2 regions of the Paenibacillus protaetiae genome follow, and region 2 is predicted to be linked to the other one. Evidence: riboswitches for the same ligand, from Rfam matches in the RefSeq annotation. Region 2 holds a riboswitch; the other holds the start of a gene.
The links. Region 2 has a riboswitch for cobalamin ahead of ET464_RS11145 (prenyltransferase/squalene oxidase repeat-containing protein). Riboswitches for the same ligand answer to the same signal wherever they lie in the genome.
Positions count from the first base shown of each region.

Region 1: it holds a riboswitch for cobalamin, as region 2 does, so the genes downstream of both, ET464_RS04085 (ABC transporter substrate-binding protein) here and ET464_RS11145 (prenyltransferase/squalene oxidase repeat-containing protein) in region 2, are expected to answer to the same signal.

Region 1 is NZ_CP035492.1:923,868-931,479, reverse strand. Features, by position in the region: gene ET464_RS04105 (bifunctional adenosylcobinamide kinase/adenosylcobinamide-phosphate guanylyltransferase) at 1-529, opposite strand, end outside; gene cobT (nicotinate-nucleotide--dimethylbenzimidazole phosphoribosyltransferase) at 534-1,598, opposite strand; gene ET464_RS04095 (ABC transporter ATP-binding protein) at 1,658-2,449, opposite strand; gene ET464_RS04090 (FecCD family ABC transporter permease) at 2,449-3,489, opposite strand; gene ET464_RS04085 (ABC transporter substrate-binding protein) at 3,490-4,497, opposite strand; cobalamin riboswitch at 4,647-4,885, opposite strand; gene ET464_RS04080 (FixH family protein) at 5,076-5,516, shown strand; gene ET464_RS04075 (sulfite exporter TauE/SafE family protein) at 5,524-6,201, opposite strand; gene ET464_RS04070 (heavy metal translocating P-type ATPase) at 6,201-7,612, opposite strand, start outside.
Region 2 is NZ_CP035492.1:2,392,226-2,399,837, forward strand. Features, by position in the region: gene ET464_RS11130 (energy-coupling factor transporter transmembrane component T) at 1-342, opposite strand, end outside; gene ET464_RS11135 (DUF4430 domain-containing protein) at 339-1,139, opposite strand; gene ET464_RS11140 (S-layer homology domain-containing protein) at 1,426-3,213, opposite strand; gene ET464_RS19835 (hypothetical protein) at 3,147-3,854, opposite strand; gene ET464_RS11145 (prenyltransferase/squalene oxidase repeat-containing protein) at 3,953-5,119, opposite strand; cobalamin riboswitch at 5,258-5,451, opposite strand; gene ET464_RS11150 (ABC transporter ATP-binding protein) at 5,611-6,870, shown strand; gene ET464_RS11155 (ABC transporter permease) at 6,874-7,533, shown strand; gene ET464_RS11160 (glycine betaine ABC transporter substrate-binding protein) at 7,530-7,612, shown strand, end outside.

The sequences.
Region 1 (7,612 bases), 1.5 Mb from region 2:
CCACTTCATTCGTGACGAACAGCAGAGGGTAAGGACAAGCGGCCGCAGCCGCAGCCAGCTTCTCATATTGCTCGGCAAGAACAGACTCCGGCAGCTGTTCTTCCTCCAGCTTCATCAGCCAGTTGGAAAGCCACAGCGTCAAGCAATCCACCAGCACGACAGGCGGTTTAGCTTCCGGTGCGGGACTTGATTCCGCATTTCGTTCCGCAGCCGGCTCCCCCCGCAGTCCCGGTTCCAGTTCCAGTTCCTTATCCAGCTCTGCCCCCGGCTCCAGCCGCGGATCATCGGCAGCATGCTCCGCGCCCACACGCGCAATCGCGTCCGCCAGCTCCAGCGGCTCTTCCATCGTATGCCACTCGAAACCCGACGTTTCCCTGCCGCTCCGATGCAGCGCAACGCGCTCTTCCATCTCCTCATCCCAAATACGCGAGGTTGCCATATAAATGCCGCGGCTGCCGATCCGGCGCGCGTATTGTTCCGCGAAAGCGCTTTTGCCGCTGCGCGCGCCGCCTGTAATGAGTACGGCCATCGCTTTACTCCCGCGATATGCCGGCGCCGTCAAAGGTCGCCATTTCGCGCATCAGCTTGATCGCAGCGTCGATGATCGGGAAGCATAACACAGCGCCGGTTCCTTCTCCAAGCCGCATATCCATATGAATGACCGGCGTCAAACCCATCAGCTCCAGCAGCTTGGCATGTCCTTGTTCCTGCGACAAATGCGAAGCGATCATATAGGGATACACCCTCTCCGTCATCCGCATGGCGGCAAGAGCGGCAGCAGACGAGATATAGCCGTCAATGACAGCCGGGCAGCCGTTGGCCGCCGCACCGATAATGACGCCGGCAAGTCCGGCAATTTCCAGTCCGCCTAGTTTGGACAGAACATCGTAAGGATCGCCCGCATCCGGGGCGTTGACTTCAATCGCCCGTTTCACTACGCCGACCTTTGTCCGCCAGCTTTGCTCGTTAATGCCGGTTCCTCTGCCAACGGATTGCTCGGGAGCGAGTCCAGCCAATACCGATACAATTGCCGCGCTTGGCGTCGTGTTGCCGATCCCCATCTCGCCCGTTGCAAACAGCCTGTAACCTTGCGCGTACAGCTCATCCACAAGGTTGATGCCGGCTGCCAGCGCCTGCATCAGCTCATCGCGCTCCATCGCCGGGCCTTTGGCGATATTTCCGGTTCCATACCGGACTTTCCTGGTGATTAACGCCGGATGCTCCAAGTCGCTTTTCACCCCGATATCGACGCAAAAAACGTCCGCGCCGGAATGGCGGGACAGTACATTAACCGCTGCGCCCCCGCTTAAAAAATTAAAGACCATCTGACCGGTCACTTCCTGCGGAAAAGCGCTGACGCCTTCTTCGCATACCCCATGGTCCGCCGCCATCACAATAACAGCTTTACGTGACAAATCCGGCCACAGCTCGCCGGTTATTCCGGCAGCTTGGCGGGCAATCCGTTCCAGCTTGCCAAGGCTTCCCGGCGGCTTCGTCAAATGGTCCGAGTGGCGGTCCGCTTGCTCGGCAGCCTGCTCGTTAAACGGACGGATTCGCATGATCGCCGCATCCACAATCGCTTTATATTCGTTAGGCATGTTATTCGTCTCCCCTTGTCCCAAACTTTTCATTGATGTAAGCCGCACCCGCTGCCGCTTCATTGCCCCGCGGAATCCGGCACGAGTAAAATTTGCGGGCTGCCGTCTTGCGGATGGTCAACTACGGCTGCTTTCGTCTCATAGACCTCTTCAATCAGCTTCGCCGTCACAATATCGGCCGGTTTGCCAAATGCGGCCGCACGTCCCTTATGGAGCACCAGCAGCTCGTCGCAATAAAGCGACGCCAGATTCAAATCATGCAGTACCGCAATGGCAGTCCGGCCGCGTTCACGCTGCCAGTTTTTCACCATGTCCAACATTTGGATCTGATACCCGATATCCAGATGGGTGGTCGGCTCGTCCAGCAGCATAATATCCGTTTCCTGGGCGATCACTTTGGCGAAAGCCGCCCGCTGCCGCTCCCCGCCGCTCAGCTGATCCAGCTTGCGGTGCTGAAGCGAAGCAAGCCCCATTGACGCGATGGCTTTATCGATAATCGGGCCCGCGTCTGTCCGTTCGTCGCCAAGCCAGTTCTGATACGGGAACCGGCCCATCTCAACCGCTTCCCGAACCGTAAAGCCGGCAGGCGGCAATCCGGACTGCTGCAGGACGGCCATTTGCTTCGCCAGCTGCCTGCGGGGGATGCGTTGGACGAGCTCTCCGTTAAACAGCAGCCGGCCGGACGTTGGGCTGTCAACACCGGACAACAACCCGAGCAGTGTAGACTTTCCGACCCCGTTCGGGCCGATAATACCATACAAACGGCCGGTCCGGAAGGTAAAAGAGAGCCCGTCCAGCACCTGGCGCGCCCCCACCGTCTTGCCGACCTGTACCGCTTCGAATAAAACCATTACGCTTTCCCCTCCTTTTTGCTGCGGTGCAGCAAATAGGCAAAAAACGGCGCGCCGATCAGCGCCGTCACCACGCCAAGCGGAATTTCCCTTGGGCTAAGCGCCATGCGGGCGAGCGTATCGGCCCACAGGACAAAGATGCCGCCTCCTATAGCAGACAGCGGGACGATAAGCCGGTAGTCGGGTCCGGCCATCAGCCGGATCAAATGCGGCACCACAAGGCCGACAAAGCCGATGACGCCGGCAACCGATACAGCCGCCGCCGTCAGCAGCGTGGAAGCCAGCATGACGATCAGCTTGGTGCGCTCTACCGCCACGCCCATATGCGCCGCATGCTTTTCGCCAAACACGAGCTGGTTGAGCGGCTGGCTGAAAACGAGCAATACAGGCAGCCCCAAAGCCAGAAAAGGCAGCAGCATATACACATGCTCCCAGCTTCGCATCGCTAACGACCCCATCAGCCAGAACATGATCTGATTGACGACGCCCTGCGACAGCGACACCATGAATGAGACGAATGCTCCAAGGAACGCTTGCATGATGACGCCGGACAAAATAATCGTCTCCAGGTGCATGCCGCCGCCGTTCCCGCTGCGGGAGAGCCATAATACGCCAAGCAGCGTAAGCACGCCTGTTACGAATGCAACGGCCGGAACCGTCCAGATGCCAACCGCCATCTGCAGCCCGAACAAAATAAGGAACGCAGCGCCTACCGAGCTGCCGGAAGCAACGCCTAGCGTATACGGATCGGCAAGCGGATTGCGCAGCACGCCCTGCATCCCTGCTCCGGCAAGCGACAGGCACGCGCCTACAAGCACCGCAAGCAGCACCCGCAGCAAGCGCACCTGCGTAACAATCGCGATGTCGCCTTTGCCCCAGTGGTTTTCCGCCGGGCTCATGCCCGGAAGCTGGTGGAGCAATATGCCCCATACGTCCTCTATCGATAGTCCCGCCGAACCGATAGATAAGCTAATGACGATGGAAACAGCAAGAAGGAGCATGCCTGCTCCTCCATACATCGTTAATTTGGTTTTGACCATTTAAGAAAACAGCTCCGGATGGATCGCCTTCGCCAGCTCCAGCAGGCCGTCCGCCAGCCGCGGACCTACACGGACGAGCGGGTCATCCGATACTTCCACGATCCGGTTGTTTTTGACCGCGTCGATGGCATCCCAGCCGGCGCGTTTTTTAATGCCTTCCAGAATCGGATTTGGATTTGCGTCTTGCAGCGCAGGATATACGATTACGGCCGGATTTTCCTGAATGATTTTTTCGGCGTCGACTTCAAACCAGCCGGACTGGTCCCCCGCCGTATTTTGACCGCCTGCAATGGTTAGCAGCTCGTCCAAAAATTCGCCTTTGCCTACCGTATAACCTTCCGAAAATTCCAAATACGTTTTGACCGGGGCTGCGCCTTTCACTTTATCCGCAACCTGCTGCTTCACCTCTTGCATATGCTTCGCAATTTGATCCGCTTCGGCTTGTTTATTCATAATTTGGCCAATGACTTTAATTTTGTCGATCACAGCGTCGTATGTCTTCGGGTCCGACGCGTACACCGTCAAGCCAAGATCACGCAGCTTTTGCACTGCGTCCGTATTCATCGTCGAAGAGGCCAGCACGAGGTCCGGATTTAAAGCGGCTACCGCTTCAATGTTCGTTGTCATATCGCCGATTTTCGGCTTGTCTGCCGCTTCCGGCGGATAGTTGCTGTAGGCGTCTACGCCGGCAACCTCGTCGCCCGAACCGATGGCATATACAATTTCGGTTTCGCTTGGCAGCAAGGTAACGACCCTTTGCGGCGCCGCGTCAAAAGTCAGCTCGGTGCCGGTAGCATCTTTTACTGTTAACGGGTACGCCGTTTGCGCCGGATCGCTTGATGGCTGCGCAGAAGCGTTTGATTCCGCCGTCGGCGAAGCCGAAGCTTCCCCGGCTGCGGCGCCGTTATTGCTGTTGTGATTTCCGCCGCATGCCGAAAGCACGAGCAGCATCGCAATGAGCAGCAGAACTGCCGACTGCTTCAGCCAGCCCCTTTGTTTCTGTTTCATTATGTTTCTTCCTCTCCCTTTAGTTCAATGTATAAAATAAAAACGGCATTGCCGGCAAAAGTGCCGGAAATGCCGTTTAAACGCTTGCCTGAACATACAGGCGGGCTGAATTGAACGGTTCCAACACGTCCCCAATTCCCGTAGGATACGATGTTAAGCAGTAACAGGCAGGTCTCCTGACTTGGAGCGGCAGCAGCGCGTCTTCCCATACCGGTGTACAGTGACGTGTAGCGCTTTGCCTGGCATACCGCAGCGTAACATGGGCATGCCGGCTCCTTACAGTGGCGGGTCCGTGCCGGATTTTCACCGGACTTCCCTTTTAAGCTCTGACTGCCGGATCTTTCTTAAAGACGGCGGCGGACAAAGCACCTGATTGCGTTGTATACAAAAATATCCTCTGTACTATATCATCTGCAGGAACAGGTTGTCTACCCATGGCCACCGCAAAATTCGGGCAGCCTGTTCGCCCGCAGCGGCTGTTTATTAGCCGCACGAGCTCTCGTTAATAGTTCTTGCCGACGCCCGCCGCGCATAGGTAACAATAGTTTGCATCCATGGAAACGGGAGGATTGACGCTTGTGAAACGATCGCCAAAAACAGCGGTATACGCTGCTGCAGCGGTTCTTGCTGCTGCAGCGCTCATCTTTGCTGCAATGTATACGGGCATTTTCAAAGCCAAACCGCCGGCGGCTTCACCGCCAACCGAGTGGTCGGCAGGCGGCATAAGCGCCGAGATCAGCACCGGAGACCAGCCGGTTAAAGCGCTGCAAACCGGGCAAATGACCGTTATGCTGCATGGGCTGGACGGACGGCCGCTGGAACATGCGGAGCTGATCTTAAGCATCGACATGCTCGAGATGAAACACCGCCTCAAGCCGGTACCGATGGCAGAAATCGCGCCGGGCGAATATACAGCTGACTTCGTGCCGGTTATGAACGGCAAATGGTCAGCCGATGTCAAAATAACGTACAACGGAGAGACGCAGGAAGCGGCTCATCCGTTTACCGTGTTCCGTTAACCCGTCTTCACCATAACCACGGCGTGATGGAAGGGATGACTCCATTCGCTTCCAGGCCTCTTAATATGGATATTAAGCCGACAATAATTGCAGCTGCCGTCCCCGCTTTTCGCATCACTCGTCTCCAGCGGCGATTGGCCGCAACCGCCATCCATCCCGCAAGCGCAAGTGCGGGAAACGTCGCCAGGCCAAACAAGGCCATCGTGGCCGCCCCGCCCAGCGCTGTGCCTGTGGCAGCTGCATTCATCTGCATCGCGTATGTCAGCCCGCATGGCAGAAACCCAAACGCCACGCCAGTCGCCAGAATATGAAGCGACTCTTTGCGGGCGCTTAACCCGCCTGAAGCCGCAAGGCGGCTGTGCAGCCTGCCGGAAATGCGGGTCATAAACGGCAGCTGGATTTTGCGCCATATCCACAACAGCAAAAAAACGCCGCCGATAATGGAAGCCAGCCCCTGCACGCCGGCCAGCTTTCCCGCTACATCTACAAACGATCCAATCGTTCCCATCAAGGTGCCAAGAAGCGTATACGAGAAAATTCGCCCGCTGTTGTACAGCAGTGTTGTCCGCCTGGCCGGAAGGCTGGCGTTTAAATTCACCGATGTAACAATCCCCCCGCACATGCCAATGCAATGCGGCGCACTGAGCAGTCCCGTCACGACAACTAACGCCCATTGCTGCAGCATTAGAGCGCCCCGCTGTCTTTCAGCAGGCCGGTTTTAAGCCGCAGCGCGTTTAAAGCTACGGAGACGGAGCTTAACGCCATTGCTGTGCCGGCCATCCAAGGCTGAAGCAAGCCGCAGGCCGCAAACGGAATAATAATCGCATTATAAAAAAATGCAAACGTCAAATTTTGCCGCACGTTGCGAATCGTTAATCGGCTGATGCGGAGCGCTTCCGGAATGGCCCGCAGCCGGGGCTGCAGCAGCGTCATATGGCCGGCCGTCAGCGCGGCATCAGTCCCGTCTCCCATGGCAATGCCTACATCCGCTGCCGCCAAAGCCGGCGCGTCATTCCAGCCGTCTCCGGCCATGCCTACCCGTTTGCCTTCATGCTGCAGGCGGCGGACGAGTTCCAGCTTCCCTTCGGGCAGCATGCCGGAATACACGCCGTCAATGCCCGCCGCTTCTGCCGCAGCCGCAGCCGGGGCAGCGTGATCGCCTGTCGCAAGCCATACCTCCACCCCCATCTCCTTCAGCTTGAGGACGGTATCCCGGGCATACGGTTTCACCGGGTCCGCTACTGCGATCACGCCTATGCAGCCGGACGCTTCCATCACGTAGATCACAGTCTCCCCTTCCTCTTCCCGTTTCCTTGCAAAAGCAAGCGCCGGCGGCGTAATCCGCCATTCTTTCTCCGCAGCGAGCTTTACATTGCCAACGCCAATCGGTTTGCCTTCGAATGACGCCTCAATCCCTTTGCCGGGCGTAAACACCGTTTTATCCGCAGCATGAGCAACAAGCCCCGCTGCCGCCGCCTCATCGCGAATGGCTTTGGCCAGCGGATGGGCAGAACCGGCTTCCGCTGCCGCCGCCACCCGCAGCACAGCGGTTTTGCCGCCGCGCTCGGCATAAATAGCAGTAACGCGAGGTTTGCCTTCCGTTAGCGTCCCGGTCTTATCCAGCACAAGCGTATGAAGCCGCGATAACCGCTCCAGCGCTCCCGCTTCCTTCACGACGATGCCTTTGCGTGACAATACGCCGGATGCGATCACAAGCGAAATAGGCGTTGCGAGCCCAAGCGCGCATGGACATGCAGCGAGCATAACGGCAATCGCACAGCTGAACGCCCGCTGCCAGTTGCCCGGTTCTACAATAAACATCCATAACGCAAATGTAATAGCGGAAAAAAACAGCATAATCGGCACAAAAAAACCTGCAGCTACATCCACCTGGCGCTGAATGGCCGACTTCGACCGCTGCGCCTGCTTCACCAGCTCGCTGATCCGGTGCAGCATCGTATGCTGGCTGGCTGCTTCCGTCCGGACGCGCAAGCGCCCGCCGCCGTTTAATGTGCCGGCGAACACCCTATCGCCCGGCCGTTTCGCCTGCGGCAAACTTTCGCCGGTCAGCAGCGACTCGTCGACATCCGACTGTC
Region 2 (7,612 bases):
AAACCAGATCAGCACGGTTACAAACATAAACCCTGCCGCCGCGCCGTACAATATGGATTCCAGCGTCACCGGATTGCCGCTGTGCAAATAAAACAATATCGTTACGCCGGCATGGTTAAATGCCGGATTCATCAAGGCTGTCGCAAACCATAACGGCAGCATGTAGAGCAGCAGGAAGCGGACTGCCCGCCTCCTGTTTAACAGGATGGAATAACTAGCCGCACTGCAAAACGAGATGATTTGAAGCACGGGATGCATAAACAGCATGGCAAACGCCAAGACGGCGGCAAAATAAACGAAGTTAACGGCCGGATGGAACGATGAGAAGCTGTCTCTTCTCACTGCTGACCGCCTGCCATGCTGTTATCGCCTACATCCCGGCCAAGGTCGCAAGTATACACCCACTCCACGACGTCCCCGTCCTTCAGCTTATACCGGCTGCTGCCGTAATTCGGGAACCATCCGTTTACTTTGTACATCCATCCGCTCAGCTCGCCGCAGTCAAATTCATAGATGTTGTTGATCCCTTCCACATAGTTGCTGTTGTAAATAGGAGTCATCTCGAACTCCATATGGATTTTGTTGTTTTTCATTTCCCGCAGCAGCACGTCAAATACCGATTCCCCTTCGTAAAAGGTCACCTTTTGCGCTTTATAAATGACGCCGTCCTTCGGCAGCACCTCTAGCTTATCTTTATTGAGCTGGTCCATATGGTTCAATATGGTTGCCGCCGATACGGAAAGCGTAGCCGTCAACGCCTTTTTATGGTTAATCTTCGTATCTTGCGGCTCTACCGGCTTTGGTTTGCCCTCCGGCACCGGATCGGTCAAGTACTGATACTTGCCCTCGTCCTTGTCCGGTTTGGCGGTTGAAGCGCCGCCGGAGCCGGGCTTTGCAGATCGGCTGCCCGTTCCAGGCTGGGCAGCGGCTTTATCCGGCGTGGAAGCTGCCGGCTTGCTGCCGGGCTTCAAGGCTGGCAGTGCGGAGGGCGGGCTTTCTTCGGAAGCAGCGCTAGGAGAAGCGGCAGCTGCACCAGACGGGCCAGCTTTCCCGGACTGTGTGGGCTGAGCGGACTGTCCGGACTGCTCTGCAGCAGTACCGCCGCCGCTGGCAACCGCGTTGGCTTCCCCTTGTTGCAAGCCCGGCAAGCTTTCCGCTGGCGGCGAATACGGAGACGCGGCTGGCAGATCCGCCGCTGTACCGATACCGCCCGGCTCCGCAGACGCGGCGGCATTGCCCTGAACAGCGCCGGGAGCAGCGGAATTCCCCTGCTGCTCCGTGTCCGCCGCAGCCGTTGATACCGGCTTGCCGCTGCCGCTTTGTCCCCGCTGCCGCCCCAGAAAAAGGCGGCTGCCAAAACAGCGGCAACTGCAAGGCAGACCAGCCCTATTTTAAATTCCGAACGATTAATCATGGCAAGTCTCCTTATGCAGCTTTAGGAGCTGCCGTTTGCACGACCACATCCGTCATATCATAGAGACGGTTAAGCCCGTTCAAATAACGGTCATAAGCGACAAGCGCGTACATGGCCTGATCGGTCGCCATCAGGTCTACCATGCCCGGCTCCGCGCCGCCATTGCCGCTTTGGCCCGGCTTGATGTGATAGAAACCTCCGCTGCCGGCTGCATAACTAAGCAGGACGCTGATCGCGGAATGCCCGTTTTTAATGAACCGTGCATCTTTCCCCGGATCGATACCGAGTCCGGCTAACGCTACAACCACTTGTGCGGTGCTTTCCGAATTTATGGAACCGCCGCTTGCAAATTCGCCGTTCTCGTCCTGCGCGGCAGATAACCAGGCAATTGCCAGGTCTACCGCTTGCTTCACCTTAACATCACTGTTGTAATACGGCGTAAGCGATTGGACGGCCATTGCCGTCACATCCGGATCAGGTACGGTTGCCGCACCATCCAGTGACCAGCCGCCCCCGGCAATTTCGCGGTTTAACATAAAGTCCATCAGAAGTTCTCTTGTCGTTTGGGTCTTGACGCCATTAACAACAGGAATATCATAATGACCGCTATCCAGTGCCAATAGCGCAAAAATCGGGCCGTTAATCCCTTGCTTGATTACAGTCTCAAAGTCGGCAAGCGGCGCCGACAGGTCGTAACCTGCAACGTTATGAATGTTGCCGCCCAAAGCCGTTAAAGCCAAAATGACTCTGTCATATTCCGTGTATTTGACATTGTGCAGCTTGCCGCCCTTTTCCTTCACTGTATTGACTAAATTGGCCTCATACTTGGCATAATAGCCGGCCGGTACCGGAATGCCGGAACGGCTTAATCCCAGCACGGTCCACTCGCCGCCAACGCTGGCTACAACCGGATTCGTTACGCTGTGCTGTAAAAATGCTGCGGTTTGGGCAATTTGCGCCTCCACTTGCGGCTTTGCAGGATCTGCCGCATTTTGATGGGTCAGAAGGTACTCATACGACCGCATCGCGACAACCGCCGCCATCTCTCTCGTCACCGGATCTTTTGGCGCGAAACGATCGCCATAGCCGGACATGATGCCGGCCGCCGCTGCGGTTTGAACATCTTTCCGGGCCCATTCCGAAACCAGATTCAAATCGCTCAGGCCCGTTGCTGCTTCGGCCAGCGTCAGGCCAAGCGCTCTCACAATTGTTGCGGCCATTTGTTCCCTCGTCATCAGTGCATAAGGACGGAAGTATCCTCCATCGCCCTCCACAATGCCGTTCACATAAGCCGCATTGACATAAGGGGCATACCAGCTGTTTGCCGCCACATCTTTAAACGCACTGTCGCCAGCCGTTGTCTGCTTCAATCCTGATGCTTCAACGAGCAACTTCGTAAATTCGGCGCGCGTAACCGAAGCTTTCGGGCGAAACTCGCCATTGCTGCCTTGAACAAAACCAAGCTGCGCCGCTTTGCCAATCGCAGAGTACGCCCAATCCGAAATAGAGCCGCCGTCTTTATACAACTGCTCCAGCTTCACCGGAGGTTTCGTACCGTCTTGACCGCCGGTTCCTTGATCCGCTCCGGTGCCTCCGCCATCGGGATCTTCCGTTCCCCACTGGCTGTTGTCTGCTCCTAAATCTGTACCCAAATTAGTCGTATACCGCCATTGCACCGTATCGCCGTCCTCCAGCTCATACAAAGACGCGCCAAACCCCGGATAATCGCCGTTTACGTTATACATCCAGCCGCTGCCGGTGCCATGGTCAAACTCGCCGTCACCATCAATGGATTCCACATATACGCTGTTATATTGTTCAGACCAGGAATAGTCGTAATGGATTCCCGGCCATCCAGCACTCTTTGGAAAACAGTCCATACCGTATCGCCTGGCTGAAGCTCGACTTTAACTGGCGAGACCGTGTATCCGAGCTTAATTGTCTTTTTATCGACGGAAAAAGTGACATACGCTTTGGAGTCTGGCGGTGTTGCGGAACCTCCGCCTTCTTGGTTATCTTCTTTATCGCTTGCCGTGAATGCGGCATAGTCCGTAAAATGCTTGGTTTTGATAATAAGGTCAGTGCCGTTGTCATAGGCGTATTCCGGCTTGCCGGCAGCCTCCCCTTCGGAGTCATTCGCATATTTCTGAATAAGATGCGGAATGCCTTGTTCCAAATAAGCCGCTTGCTTGCCGGCCATGCCTGCCAGCGTTAACGTGACGTACCGGTCGAATTCGGCGCGGTCATTGCCGCCCATCGCAAATGCTGCTGCAACGCTATCCAGCTGTTTGCTGCTGCCTAGCAGCGATTGAAGCGTTGTTTTCAAGCTGGCATCGGCCGCATCTAGCGATGTTATTAGCTGCAAATCCAATCCGCTGCCGCTTGTCAGCTGCGTTCCTTGGGCAATAACAGCGGTAACGCCGCCTTTATGGGCTTCCAATTGCGGCAGTGCCGACAGTTCCGGCAGCGTTACGCGAACCGCACCCGTGCTCTCTTCCGGAATGGTGATCTGATACGTTTGATTGGAGTCCGATGCGTTTACCGTAAAGCTGTAATTCTCGTTGGCAGCCGGTTCGATAACAACCGGGCCGTCATTGCCCGGCTGTTCTGGCTGCTCCGGAGTGGCTCCCCTTCAAGCTCAACATCCGTCATGTCGTACAAATTCGTGCCGCCGTTCAAGAAACGGTCATATGCGACCAGCGCATAAGTGCCTTGGTCCGTCGCCATGCCATTTACACCGCCGGTTGCGGTATGTTTGAAACCGCCGGCAGGAACGGCATAAATGAGCATTCCATCTACTGCTGATTTGCCGTTTTTCATAAATCGCGGATCCGTTCCGGGATCAATGCCAAGCGAAGCAAGCGCTAATACAACCTGCGCCGTACTTTCGCAGTTGCTTAAATAATCGCCGGCTGCGCTTTGATTGTCCGATAACCAGACCAAAGCACGGTCAACGGCTTCTTTTACATCCGTACGGGTTGTATAGTATGGCGCCAAGCTTTGAATCGTCATAGCCGTCATATCAACGTCCGGCTTGCTTCCGAATAACGTCCAGCCTGCCGCGTTGGCAGTTGTGCGGTTGTACTCCAATATTTTGTCTATTAATTTGTCGCGGGTCGTTTGATTAACCCCATCCGCTTGCGGGATATCGTAGTTGTGCGAGTCCAAAGCAATCAGGGCAAATACCGGGCCGTTTAGCCCTTGTTTAAGCACATAATCAAAATCAGCAAGCGCGGTCAGCAAATTGAACCCTGCTACATCGGCCACATCTTTGCCGATTGACGTAAGTCCCAATATAGCGCGGGAATGCTCTGTGCTTTTTGTGGAATGAAGCTTCCCGTTGTAAGTCGCCATCAGCTGCGTAACGGCTTGCTCCACATTGGCGTAATAACTATCGTAATAATTAGCGGGTACCTCGTACCCCGCCCTTGCCAGCGATAAAATCGTCCATTCTCCGCTGCCGGTTCCAAATACAGGGTTGGCGACCGTCTTCACCATGTAAGCCAAACTGCTTTGCAGCTGCTGGCGAGCCTGCTCCACAACCGGATTCTGCTCCAGCTCTGTCCGGCTGCCGGCAGAAGACTGCCCGCTTAAAATTTGCGTGCCGTCCGCTTCGTCCGCAAATGCCGTATGTATGTTCGTTGAGCCAATCGAAATAAACAGGCTGACCATTATCAGCCAAATGAATCCTTTATTTAATTTCATTCCTTCTTCCCCTTGTCTTTAATTTGAAATAAACCTCTCCGCAACAAAAAAACTTCTTAACCCGAAAGTTAAGAAGTTTAATAAGCGCATCGCAAATAAGCATGCACGAACAAACACCCTCCTATCCATCGTAGAATTTGCGGTGTAACGAATCAGGCAGGTATTCTGGCTCAAGCGTCATCGCTTCCGCGTCCTTCCCGGTTTCCCAGTGGTTTATCGCAGCAGCTCTTCTTATACAGCGGCGGGACCGCGCGAGATTTTCACTCGCTTCCCTTTTAACCGGCCTGCAATTGGCAGCAATTGCTTCCGGCACCTGACCGTTGCTATTCAGTTTGTAAACCATCTTATCTAATCCTATAACATTTGTCATGTATAAATGATCATTTTTGCCCGAATAAAGAAATGTTTTTTCCTGTTTTTGTTTCAAAAACAGCCCGGAAGCTTATATTAACTTTAATAAGCAACCAACAAGAGCGGAGGAAACGAGATTAATGATCGAAATCCAGAACGTCAATAAAATTTATCCCGATGGATATCATGCGCTTAAAAATATTAATCTCACCTTTCACAAAGGTGAAGTTACCGTCCTGATCGGCCCAAGCGGCTGCGGCAAATCCACAACGATGAAGCTGATCAACCGGCTTATCCTGCCCTCGAACGGCAAAATTCTTATTAATGGAGACGATATTTCCACAATCGATCCGGTCAAGCTGCGGCGTAATATCGGCTATGTCATCCAAAGCATCGGCTTGTTCCCGCATATGACTATCGGCCGCAATGTCGGAGTCGTTCCCCATTTGAAAAAATGGGATAAACAGCGCATCGACAAACGTGTCGAAGAGCTGATGGACATGGTGGGCTTGTCCGCCAGCCAATATAAAAACCGTTATCCGTCCGAGCTGAGCGGCGGCCAGCAGCAGCGGATCGGCGTCATCCGCGCGATGGCGGCCGATCCGGAAATTATATTAATGGACGAGCCGTTCAGCGCGCTGGACCCGATCAGCCGGGAGCAGCTGCAGGACGATATCGTCCGCTTGCAGCAGGAGCTGCACAAAACGATTGTATTTGTTACCCATGATATGGATGAAGCGCTCAAAATCGCCGACCGCATCGTCATCATGCAGGCGGGAGTTGTCGTGCAAAGCGACAAGCCGGAGCGCATATTGCGCCGTCCGGCCAATGATTTTGTCCGTTCCTTTATCGGGCAGCAGCGGCTGGAGCAGGAACATGCAGCCGAGACATCTTCATACGATATTCCGCTCGTCGACGACGTCATGATCCGCCAGCCGGTCACCATCTATCCAAACCGCGGCTTGGCGGAAGCAATTACCATTATGGAGCGGCGGCGCGTCGACTCGTTGTTTATAACCGACCGGAATCGAAAGCTTCAGGGCATTGTGTCCATCTTCAACGTGCTTGAACATTACGGCAACGAAGATATGACCGTCGCCGACGTTATGAAGCCCATTGCATACAGCTTGCCCTCCGGTACGCCACTGCCGAATGCTGTCGAGATGCTAAGTCTTCATCAGCTGTCCAATTTGGCTATCGTCGACGGCACGAACCGCCTTGTAGGCCTCATTACAAGAGGCAGCGTCGTCCGGCATCTCGCAGAAGTGCTGCCGGTACTTCCGCCCGAACCGGAAGATTCGAACGAAGAATCGGCAAAAGAGTCCGGAACTCCGGATGAGACGCAAAATTCGTCCGCTGGCGATGCTGCAGCAGCTGACTCCTCCGGCAAGGAGGTGTAGGCGATGACTGACATTGGCGCTTTCATTCAGGAGCGGTGGCCCGACATTGTGACGGCTCTTCGCGAGCACCTTATCATTTCGTTTACGGCTGTCGTATTCGGCAGCATCGTCGCCATTCCGCTTGGTATTGTATTGGTGTATACCAAGCTGGGCTGGCTTCGTTCGGCTGTATTTTTTATCGCCAACATTTTGCAGACGGTCCCGAGCCTGGCATTGTTGGCTGTGCTAATTCCGCTGCTGGGCATTGGCGTAAAGCCGGCCATCCTGGCGCTGCTGCTGTATTCCATTATGCCGATTCTGCGCAACACGTACGACGGGTTTAAAGCCGTTGATCCGCATGTGCTGGAATCGGCAAGAGGAATGGGCTACAGCACGATGCAGCGCATTTGGACCATTCAGCTGCCGTTATCGCTGCCGTACATGATGTCGGGCATTCGCATTACGACCGTCTATATTATTAGCTGGGCCACGCTTGCGACACTGATTGGCGCAGGAGGCCTCGGCCAGCTGATTGTGTCGGGAATGGGCGTCAACAAACCGGAGCTGGTTTTTGCAGGCGCGATTGGTGCGGTTGTGCTTGCTTTTATCGCGGATTTTCTGCTCGGGCTGCTGGAACGGTGGCTGTCCGGACGATTCGGCCGCACAGGGGGTGCCGCTGCGTGACCCGGCATTTTAAACTTAAACCGGCTATAGCCGGTCTGCTGATTGCCGTTATTCTGCCGGCCGCCAGCGGCTGCGGCAT